DNA from 3 places in the Alteromonas sp. KS69 genome. Region 1 is predicted to be linked to each of the others. Evidence: predicted binding sites of a transcription regulator. Region 1 holds the regulator's gene; each other region holds the start of a gene.

Region 1 (3,190 bases):
AGCGAGTGTTTGTAAGTGACCTTCTGTTTTCTCTTCTGGCACTAATAGGGCAAAGAATATATCTACGGGCTGATCGTCAAGCGCATCAAAATCGATGGCAGGGTTGCTGGTTACAATAATGGCGATAACGTGTTCTAAGCCCGGTAATCGACCGTGGGGCAGAGCAATACCATTGCCAATACCCGTACTCCCCATTCGTTCACGGGTTAGTAGACTATTTAATACACTAGCCTGATCGATGTCGGGATTATTTTTAGCAGCAATGTCGCTAATAATCTCTAGAATACGTTTTTTACTGTTACATTGAACCGCACACTCGGTGCGGTCCAAACTTACTATGGCTTGAATTTCCATACTAATATTTAGTGCTTTTTCAGCTTTTCCTTATGCTTGATAACTTGCCTGTCGAGTTTGTCGATCATGCTGTCTATCGCCGCATACATGTCTGTATTATGAGATGAAGCAAACACTTCTGCGCCGCTAAGGTGCATGGTGGCTTCGGCTTTTTGATTGAGTTTTTCGACGTTCAGGATGACATGCACATTAGATATGTGATCAAAGTGACGCTCTAGTTTGCTGAACTTAGTATCGACATAGCTACGCAAAGAATCAGTAATTTCGACATGATGACCGGTAAGGTTGATTTGCATATTTCGTCTTCCTTAAATTATCAAGGCCTTTAAATAAGGCTTTTGCGTTGGTTTGACGGCGGAATCGATAACGATTCCCGGTATTTTGCTATTGTTCGCCGGGCTACTTTAATGCCTTGTTCGGCCAACAATTGAGCAATCTTGCTATCGCTTAATGGCTTGCTGGGCGTTTCCGCTGCCACAAGCTTTTTAATTAGTGCGCGAATAGCGGTAGATGAACACTCACCACCAGATTCCGTTGCTACATGGCTAGAGAAGAAATATTTCAACTCGAAAATGCCACGAGGGGTATGCATATACTTTTGCGTGGTGACTCGTGAAATGGTGGATTCATGCATATCTACCATTTCTGCGACATCATTTAGCACCATTGGTTTCATCATTTCTGGGCCGTGCTCGAAAAAGCCCATTTGTTGCTGCACAATACAGTTTGCTACTTTCATCAAGGTGTCGTTTCTTGACTCAAGGCTTTTTATAAACCACTTGGCTTCTTGCATATGCGAGCGAATAAATTGCGAATCGCTGCTGTTTTTAGAGCGTCGGCTCATGGCAGCGTATTGTTGATTTACGCTTAATTTTGGCAAGCTGTCGGGATTAAGTTCTACTACCCAACGGCCATTCTTTTTGTTTACCGAAACATCAGGAATAACGTATTCGGGTTCTTTAGTAATTAATGCACTGCCAGGACGAGGATTCAACGTTTGCAATAAGCGCATGGCTTCACGAAGTTGATCTTCTTTCAAACGACTCTTGCGCATTAACGTACGGTAATCTTTGCTGCTCAGCAGGTCTGAGTACTCATTAATAAGCTGTCTGGCTTCGGTAAGCCATGGCGTATCGTCTGAGAACTGGCGAAGCTGCACGAGCAAACATTCTTGCGGTGTACGTGAACCTGAACCAATAGGGTCGAACATTTGAATACGTTTTAGTACACATTCAACTTCGTCCATTTCTACCAACTCTTCAACATCGTCAGAGTTTACCGATTCTAAAATCTGTTCAATGGGTACGTTAAGGTAACCAGATTCATCAATTGAGTCGATAATGGCGGTAGCAATGGCGCGGTCTGTATCTGAAAACGGGGTTAAGCGCATCTGCCAAAGCAAATGGTCTTGAATATTGTCGGTGGTTTCACCCTGAAACAATTGGTCGTCATCATTATTCGATGGGCCAGGAGCGGGGGCAGAAGAGGCCGAGTAATACTCATCCCATGTGCTGTCGATTGGCAACTCGTCGGGAAGATCGTTCTTTTCAAGCGCGTCACCAGCTTCTAATGAATCGCTAGAAGCAGTAGGAGCAGCTTCTACAGAAGGGTCGTCGCCGTCCATGTTGTTTTTCTCAACAGGGTGGTCATCACCGCCTTCTTCAACTTCTAAAAGAGGGTTTGAGTCAAGTGCTTCCTGAATCTCTTGTTGCAGGTCGAGCGTAGACAACTGCAGCAGCTTGATTGCCTGCTGCAACTGCGGTGTCATGGTAAGTTGTTGACTGAACTTTAGCTGTAAAGATGGTTTCATCTACGTCTTATTTTTAAACTCTTGTTGTGAATATACCCGTGCTTAAAACTGAAAATGACAATTCGGTTACAGTAACTATAGCCTGAATTGTTCTCCTAGGTATACATCCCTTACTTTCTGATTACTTAAAACTTGTTCTGCCGTCCCTTGCGCGATGAGTTCGCCTTGGCTCACAATATACGCTTTCTCACACACATCCAGTGTTTCTCTTACGTTGTGATCGGTGATGAGGATTCCAATTCCTCTGTCACGAAGATGTTGAATGATCTTCTTTATATCATTAACCGATATAGGATCAACACCAGCAAATGGCTCATCAAGCAAAATAAATTGCGGATCGGCTGCTAATGCTCGTGCGATTTCTACTCGGCGGCGTTCACCACCGGATAAACTCATACCCGTACTATTACGTATATGGTTGATATTAAATTCATCAAGTAGCGCATCGGCTTCTTGTTCTTGTTCTGATGAACTTAACCCTTTACGGGTTTGCAAGATAGCCATGATGTTCTCAAACACCGTCAATTTTCTAAAAATAGAGGCTTCTTGCGGCAAATACCCAATACCGCGGCGAGCACGTTCGTGCATGGGCTCGTGGGTTAATTCGCTGTCATCAATACTGATTTTGCCCTTATCTAGAGGAACTAAGCCAACAATCATGTAGAAGGTAGTCGTTTTACCGGCACCATTCGGGCCGAGTAATCCAACGATTTGCCCCGTCGATACTGATAAGCTTACATCGCGAACCACTTGACGTGCTTTATACGCCTTTGCAAGGCTCTGTGCGCTCAACGTTGCCATGATTAATTGTCGTCCGCCTTATCGTCTTCGTTATTCGATGACGCTTTACGTATTGCCTCAGGGGTAAATACGGTAGTGACTCTGCCACCTTCGCCGTCTTCGCCGCCTGTTGCAAGTAATTGTTCAGTGACCATGTCGAAGGTAATCTTGTCGCCTTGTACTTTACTGGTGTCTTGCTGTAGCTCAGCATTTCCTTGTAAAGAAATAGTTCGATTTACTACTTCA
Region 2 (3,190 bases), on a different contig from region 1:
TGTGGTTTTATTTTTGCTTTAGGTATTGAAGCATGGATAGGCTATGTCGCGGTTATCGTTCTTTTGTTCACCGCATTGTCATTGGTATACGCCCCCGCGAGAAGTTTTAGGGGGTCGATGCGTAAATCGTCGATAATACTGCTGCAAGCATTTCCCTTGGCCGCACTGTTATTTGTAGTGATGCCGCAGTTTCCTCCTCTTTGGCAAATGCCTACGTCTAAGTCTAATGAAACAGGGTTATCAGATTCGGTCACGCCAGGGGATATTGCCTCGCTGGCGAGGTCGTCTGATTTAGCGTTCACCGCCACCTTTGAGCAACGCCCACCATTGGCCGAACAGCGGTATTGGCGCGCCATGACGATGGAAGCCTTTGACGGTAAAACGTGGACAATTAGCCCACGACGAAAACAAGCTGAGGCACAGCTTAAAACTATGGGTCGACGTGTCGCGGCGCCTTCAACTGACGCATCGCTTCCCCCCTCAGAAAACTATCAATTGATAGTAGAGCCCAGTAACCAACGCTGGCTGTATTCTCTTGATGTGTCGGCTGAAAACACAAATTTAGACAATCCTGAGATGCGGCGTCAGTTCAATTATGCATTACGTGCAGCGCGTCCAATTGTTGGCAAACGCGCGTTCTATTTAACTTATTATCCAGAAACGCCACGTGTTAGTGAGATATATGACTTTGATTATCAACTTAATATTCAATACCCCATGGACAGCAACGTACGTACTCAAGCGTGGGTAAAGCAGCTAAAAGCAAATGCGCACAGTGAGCGAAGTATTGCCGATGACATTCTACGCCACTTTAAAACCAACGGATTTAGTTACACCTTACAACCTGACGCTATGCCGAACTCGCCCATCGACACCTTTATGTTCGAAGCAAAGGCGGGTTTTTGTGCTCACTATGCCAGCGCCATGGTGTTTGCCCTTCGGGTTGCGGGCATTCCTGCTCGTATGGTGACAGGCTATCAAGGTGGCGAATTATTAAGTGACAACGTAATACAAGTTCGCCAGTACGATGCCCACGCTTGGGTAGAAGCATTAATAGACGGCGTTTGGGTCTCGTACGATCCTACTAGTATGGTGGCACCATCACGCATTACCTTTGGATTAGAACAAGCGTTAGCCGATTTTAATGAAACTCGCAGTGAAGGTATGTTTAAGAATTTAAATTCAGCTGAACTGTTTTTATCTATCAGAGGATGGTTTCGCCAACTTGATTATCAGTGGAGTAGATTAGTTCTGGGTTTTGATAATCAAACTCAAACTGATTTATTAAAAAAGCTTCTTGGCGATTTAACCTCTCAGAAAATGACGTTCTTCTTTTTGAGTCTTCTGGGGATAGTCAGTATTTTTCTGCTTGTGCTGTTCTTTCCTCTTAGAAAGAAGTCGACCGTGCCTGCACATCAACACATTTATTTAAACGCTGTTGAGTTGGTGTCGAATTTTACTAAGGTAGCGCGAGAGAACAAAGGAAGCACTGCATACTTCAAACAAGTGAAACCCTTTTTACCAACAAACGCGGCCTCGCTATTTAACTCGCTCACCCAAGATTTTGAACATGCACTATATCAAAGTGCTACAGATGAAAGTCGCGATAGCCGAAGTCAAAAAGAACGAGCAATGAAAGATACACTTGTCGCGTTAAAAAAAGACTTAAAGCAAACCAAAGCCATATAACGCTAGAGTCAGTCAATAATAAAAAGTGTGAGGTGGAATTTTTTGGTTTATTAACCACCAATTCGGTGCACCCTAGCACTTCATTTGCACCATTGTGGTTTAAAGCTGATCACTCCAATCATTTATTAGTGTAACTAAATAAGAATAACCCAATGATTTAATTAAAGTTATTATTAAAATGCTTTTTTGGCACTATTTTCGCTAATCTTTTAACAGTACGAGTCGGTTTGTAAACTGACTAACACAATCTATCGAATTGGATAAAGACGTCCACAACCTTCTTTGGAAACAGGGAATGGTGTGGACGTTTTTTTTTGTTCGTTTGTTCTATCGATGAAAGCAGTGATGTGGCTCGTTATTTTAAATAAATTACAAATCAGGGTGATTAATTATGGCTTATTTACTTCCCGCCGAGTTTGCTACGAAAATGGTAGATGCCGGTGAATCTAAAATTTACATGTCTACACGAGATACGCTAATCCGCGCATTTATGGCTGGCGCAATATTAGCGTTAGCGGCTGTATTTGCTATTACGATTGCGGTGCAAACCGGCATCTTCTTACTGGGGGCCGTTTTGTTCCCGGTGGGGTTTTGTATGCTGTATTTAATGGGCTTCGACCTATTAACGGGTGTATTTGTATTAACCCCACTTGCTTGGCTTGCTAAGCGACCGGGTGTTACCCCTAAACAAATTTTACGTAACTGGGGCTTAGTATTTTTAGGTAACTTTGGTGGCGCACTGACTGTTGCCTTTATGATGTCTTTTATTTTCACCATGGGTTACAACGTAGATGGTGGTGCTATTGCTGCTAAAGTAGCTAGTATCGGTGAAGCGAGAACATTAGGTTACGCAGAACATGGTACTGCCGGTTGGTTTACTATTTTTATTCGCGGCATGTTGTGTAACTGGATGGTATCACTGGGTGTAGTTGGCGCGATGATCTCTACTCATGTGAGCGGTAAAGTATTGGCCATGTGGATGCCTATCATGCTGTTCTTTTTCATGGGTTTTGAACACTCTGTTGTAAACATGTTCTTATTCCCATTCGGTCTTATCATGGGTGGTGAGTTTTCTATCATGGATTACTTCGTGTGGAATGAAATTCCAACAGCGCTAGGTAACCTTGTTGGTGGTTTAGCGTTTACAGGTTTAACGATTTACAGCACACACGTTAAAACTGCACCTAAGCGTAAAATTGCTGTTGCTGAAAAAGCGCCAGCAAAAGCCGCTACAGTATAAGTTAGCAAGCCCGGTACGTTTCCTCTGTATCGGGCTTTTTTAATATGCAGATTCAATCCTTATCACTTCACTATAGCGAATGCAGTAGCGCCGGCGTTAAGCCAATAAATCAAGACGCTTGCGATGCGTTTATTCCAGCTAGTAACGACCCAGCTTTAACATTAAAAGGCGCCGCCTTTGCACTTGCCGATGGCATAAGTAGCAGCACGGTTAGCCAAATAGCCAGTGATTTAGCAATTAAAGATTTCATAAAACAATACT
Region 3 (3,190 bases), on a different contig from region 1:
ATATGCACTAAGTTAATTCTTTTATTGCCTGCATTCAGGCTTCTGCCACTTAACGAATTTACTGGGTGACGATCTGGTCCTGTTAACCCCGCAAGGCGAACTATCTTAACGTCCACCTTGGCATTCGTTTTCAAATCTAATAGGTGCTGTTCTATCGCGACATGGGCTTTCGCCGACGCGGTTTCAGGTTGAGTGCTGACGTGTTCATTCAGCTCATCGTCCCTAGCGTCGCCGTATACCGAGGTGGTGCTTATAAAGATAATTCGGGCTACATTGGCCGCCACTGCGTTATCAATAAGGGCAAGCATGCTATTTGTAAAATCATCTAACTGAGTATTTCGACGGCCAGGTGGAATGTTTAGCACCAGTGTTGCATCGCTAACTTCATCACATAGCGTGATAGTGTCGTCACCCAAATTAAAAACCAAGCCTTTAATGTGCTTGTCGCTTATCTTCAACGCTTTTTCTTTGCTTCGCGTGGTGGCAATAATAGTATGGGTAGCTGACATGGCTTTGCCTAGGTAGCGACCAAGCCAACCGTAACCACATATAACTAGCTTATTATTCATAACGTCTTCTTAGATGATGATGGGGCGTGAGAGTAAAAGTATCAAAAATACGCGGTAAGGCGCAAAACGGATTGGTCTATGGGGTAAGCGAGTACACAAATGCTGGTTGTTAGGTGAACAGTAATGGGAATAAGGTGCAAAGCGCGATGTGCTAATTGATAAGGGAGAAAATCGATTACAATGGGATTAGTCAAAAAACAAAAAAACGCTAGCGGGAAAGCTAGCGTTGTAAGGTTATTAAACGTAAATTAAATGTGGTTTGAATGCAGTTTGGGAAGTCATTACACCAATAGAACCACAATTACATTTTCATTTCGCCACTGCGCATATCGATTAAGTCTAAGCCACCCAACCCAGGAATGCTGGCTTGCATTTTGTTTTCTGCATAATTAGCTTCTTGTAACACTTCACACAGGGCATCGCCTTTTTCTTCAAGTGCTGCGGCTTGAGTTTCAACACGGTGTTCAATAGATTCACCAAAGTGTTCCATTTTTGCCTCGAACGCTTCCATGTCGCCACCATTCCATAGCATTTGCGTACCAACAGCAATCAGAATGCGGCCAATTGATTCACTAACTAGCGACTCGAACTGCGCTTCAAATTCGTCTTCCCAGCTTGCGTCGAAAAAGCCTGGTTCGTCAAACTTAGTTGTATCCACTTTGATATTGCCGTTGTCGTCGTAAAAAGACGTTGCTAACTTTTCGTTAAGCGAAGCGAACATGGCATCAAAGTCTTCAGTAAGCTCATTGTCCCCGCCAAGTAGTTCACCGAATACTTCAGAAACGGCAACACTCGCAATCTCTAACCCTTCACTTGCGATATTAAGGGTCATGGGGATGGCAGTATCGATACGGTCGTAATAGGTATTTACCCATTGTTGTTGCTCGTTGTTCAGCGCAACACTGTCACCGTTAATGACTAAATGGTAAGTGTCATCAATCGACATGGTAGAACCATTTTGCATGTCGACAGTAATGAGGCCCTGGTGGTATTTAAGGTGGCCATCCAATTCGATGTCGCAGCTAGTCTCAAACGCAAACGCTGGCACGCTAAGTAAAGATGTAGTTACTAAGGCGAGTGGAAGAAATTGTTTAATTTTCATTTTTGAAATCCTATAAACCATGATACTGTCTAGCGTGAACAACTCACGCGGTTTTTATAACCTGTTATAAAAACTCCAGTTCTAATCTCAGGATTGCAACCTCAGTGCCATTTTAATAAATTACAATATTTCAATGATTTACAGTTCTACGGGTAAGCTGTGACATTCGCTATTTACCAAAAGTTAGTAATTAGCTTAACTATTTGGCATTTTTGACTAAGATCAAAGAGGTAAGAAAAAGAGCGCATTACTCGTATTTAATGCTTTTTGAGGCATGTTCATCTAGATTGATTTCATGCATAATAACGCCAGAAAAATTAATGGGTTTAGAGAATGACTGATTGGATTAACGCAATTGTATTTGGTGTTGCGCTAATTGCCTTCACTCTGGGGCTTAGCAGCATCGTAATGGGTTTCATGACAGCTGAAACTGGCGCTAAAGGCATGCAAGAAAAAATCGAGTATGGTTTCTTTGGTGTGTCTGGGCTAGTGGTTTGCTTGCTAATGGGTTATGCGTTAGCTTAAGTAATGATTTCCATAAAAAAACCGGCTTAGGCCGGTTTTTTTATGTCTAGCGTTTAAATTTCGTTGCTACACTAGCAAGCGCTAGTCTTGTTCGCTTTGGCTTATATCCATGGTACTGGATAAATAACCCAAGTGGCCGTCACGCTGGTAAGCAACTAGGTCAAACAAAGATAGCATGGCCATGACATGGTCAAAAATATCCGCTTGAACCTTTTCATATTTCACCCAATCTTTTTCAATGCTAAAACAATATAGCTCTAGTGGCAGTCCAATTTCGTTAGGGGGCAGTTGACGCACCATTAATGTCATTTCTTGGTTCACACTTGGGTGTTTACGCAAATAAGACTCTAAATACGCTCTGAAGGTGCCAATATTGGTTAACTTTCGGCTATTCAATAAATCAGACTCATCAATAGAATAGTCTCTATGGTAAGCACGCAGTTCATTTGTTTTCTTCTCGATATACTCGCTGATATAACGAATTTTAGAGAAGCGTTCTAGCATCTCGTTGTCACATAATTTAATAGAATGAACATCGATATACACAGAGCGCTTTATCCTGCGTCCACCAGATTCTTGCATGCCGCGCCAGTTTTTAACCGCTTCGGTGGTCAAATTATAGGTAGGCAGCGTTGAAATGGTTTTATCCCAGTTCTGCACTTTTACGTTGGTTAAACCTATTTCTTTAATTTCACCATCGACTTCGTATTTTTGCATGGTGATCCAGTCACCAGTGTTAAACATGCGGTTAGCAGCAATTTGAATACCCGCCACAAAACCTAATATCGTATCGCGAAAAATGAGTAACAGAACTGCGGCAATAGCGGTTAAGCCAGACACCAAGAGTAAGGGGCTTTTATCAACAATTAACGAGATGCTGAACAAAATGGTAAGAATGGCAAAACCGAGTTTGGTGACTTGAATAAAGCCAGTAATAGGTGCACGTTTAGACAGCGCAGAGGCGTTGTAAACATCTTCCACCGTACTCAAAATG

Evidence for each region. Region 1 encodes sigma-54, which starts transcription at its own class of promoters, with help from an activator protein. Its sites were predicted from a motif close to GTTGGCACGNNNNTNGNNT; they were not measured.
Region 2: a site for sigma-54 is predicted at 1,875-1,893, ahead of C7Y69_RS19430 (formate/nitrite transporter family protein). Genes of this name have one in related genera too.
Region 3: a site for sigma-54 is predicted at 1,765-1,783, ahead of C7Y69_RS11660 (DUF2884 family protein). Genes of this name have one in related genera too.

The regions. Positions count from the first base shown of each region.
Region 1 covers NZ_PYHU01000010.1:167,317-170,506, forward strand. Annotated here, with positions in the region: gene ptsN (PTS IIA-like nitrogen regulatory protein PtsN) at 1-354, opposite strand, end outside; gene hpf (ribosome hibernation promoting factor) at 363-650, opposite strand; gene C7Y69_RS09220 (RNA polymerase factor sigma-54) at 680-2,164, opposite strand; gene lptB (LPS export ABC transporter ATP-binding protein) at 2,240-2,965, opposite strand; gene lptA (lipopolysaccharide transport periplasmic protein LptA) at 2,968-3,190, opposite strand, start outside.
Region 2 covers NZ_PYHU01000048.1:27,655-30,844, forward strand. Annotated here, with positions in the region: gene C7Y69_RS19425 (transglutaminaseTgpA domain-containing protein) at 1-1,689, shown strand, start outside; gene C7Y69_RS19430 (formate/nitrite transporter family protein) at 2,081-2,929, shown strand; gene C7Y69_RS19435 (protein kinase domain-containing protein) at 2,974-3,190, shown strand, end outside.
Region 3 covers NZ_PYHU01000015.1:32,151-35,340, reverse strand. Annotated here, with positions in the region: gene C7Y69_RS11665 (NAD-dependent epimerase/dehydratase family protein) at 1-569, opposite strand, end outside; gene C7Y69_RS11660 (DUF2884 family protein) at 871-1,671, opposite strand; gene C7Y69_RS11655 (hypothetical protein) at 2,005-2,196, shown strand; gene C7Y69_RS11650 (mechanosensitive ion channel family protein) at 2,278-3,190, opposite strand, start outside.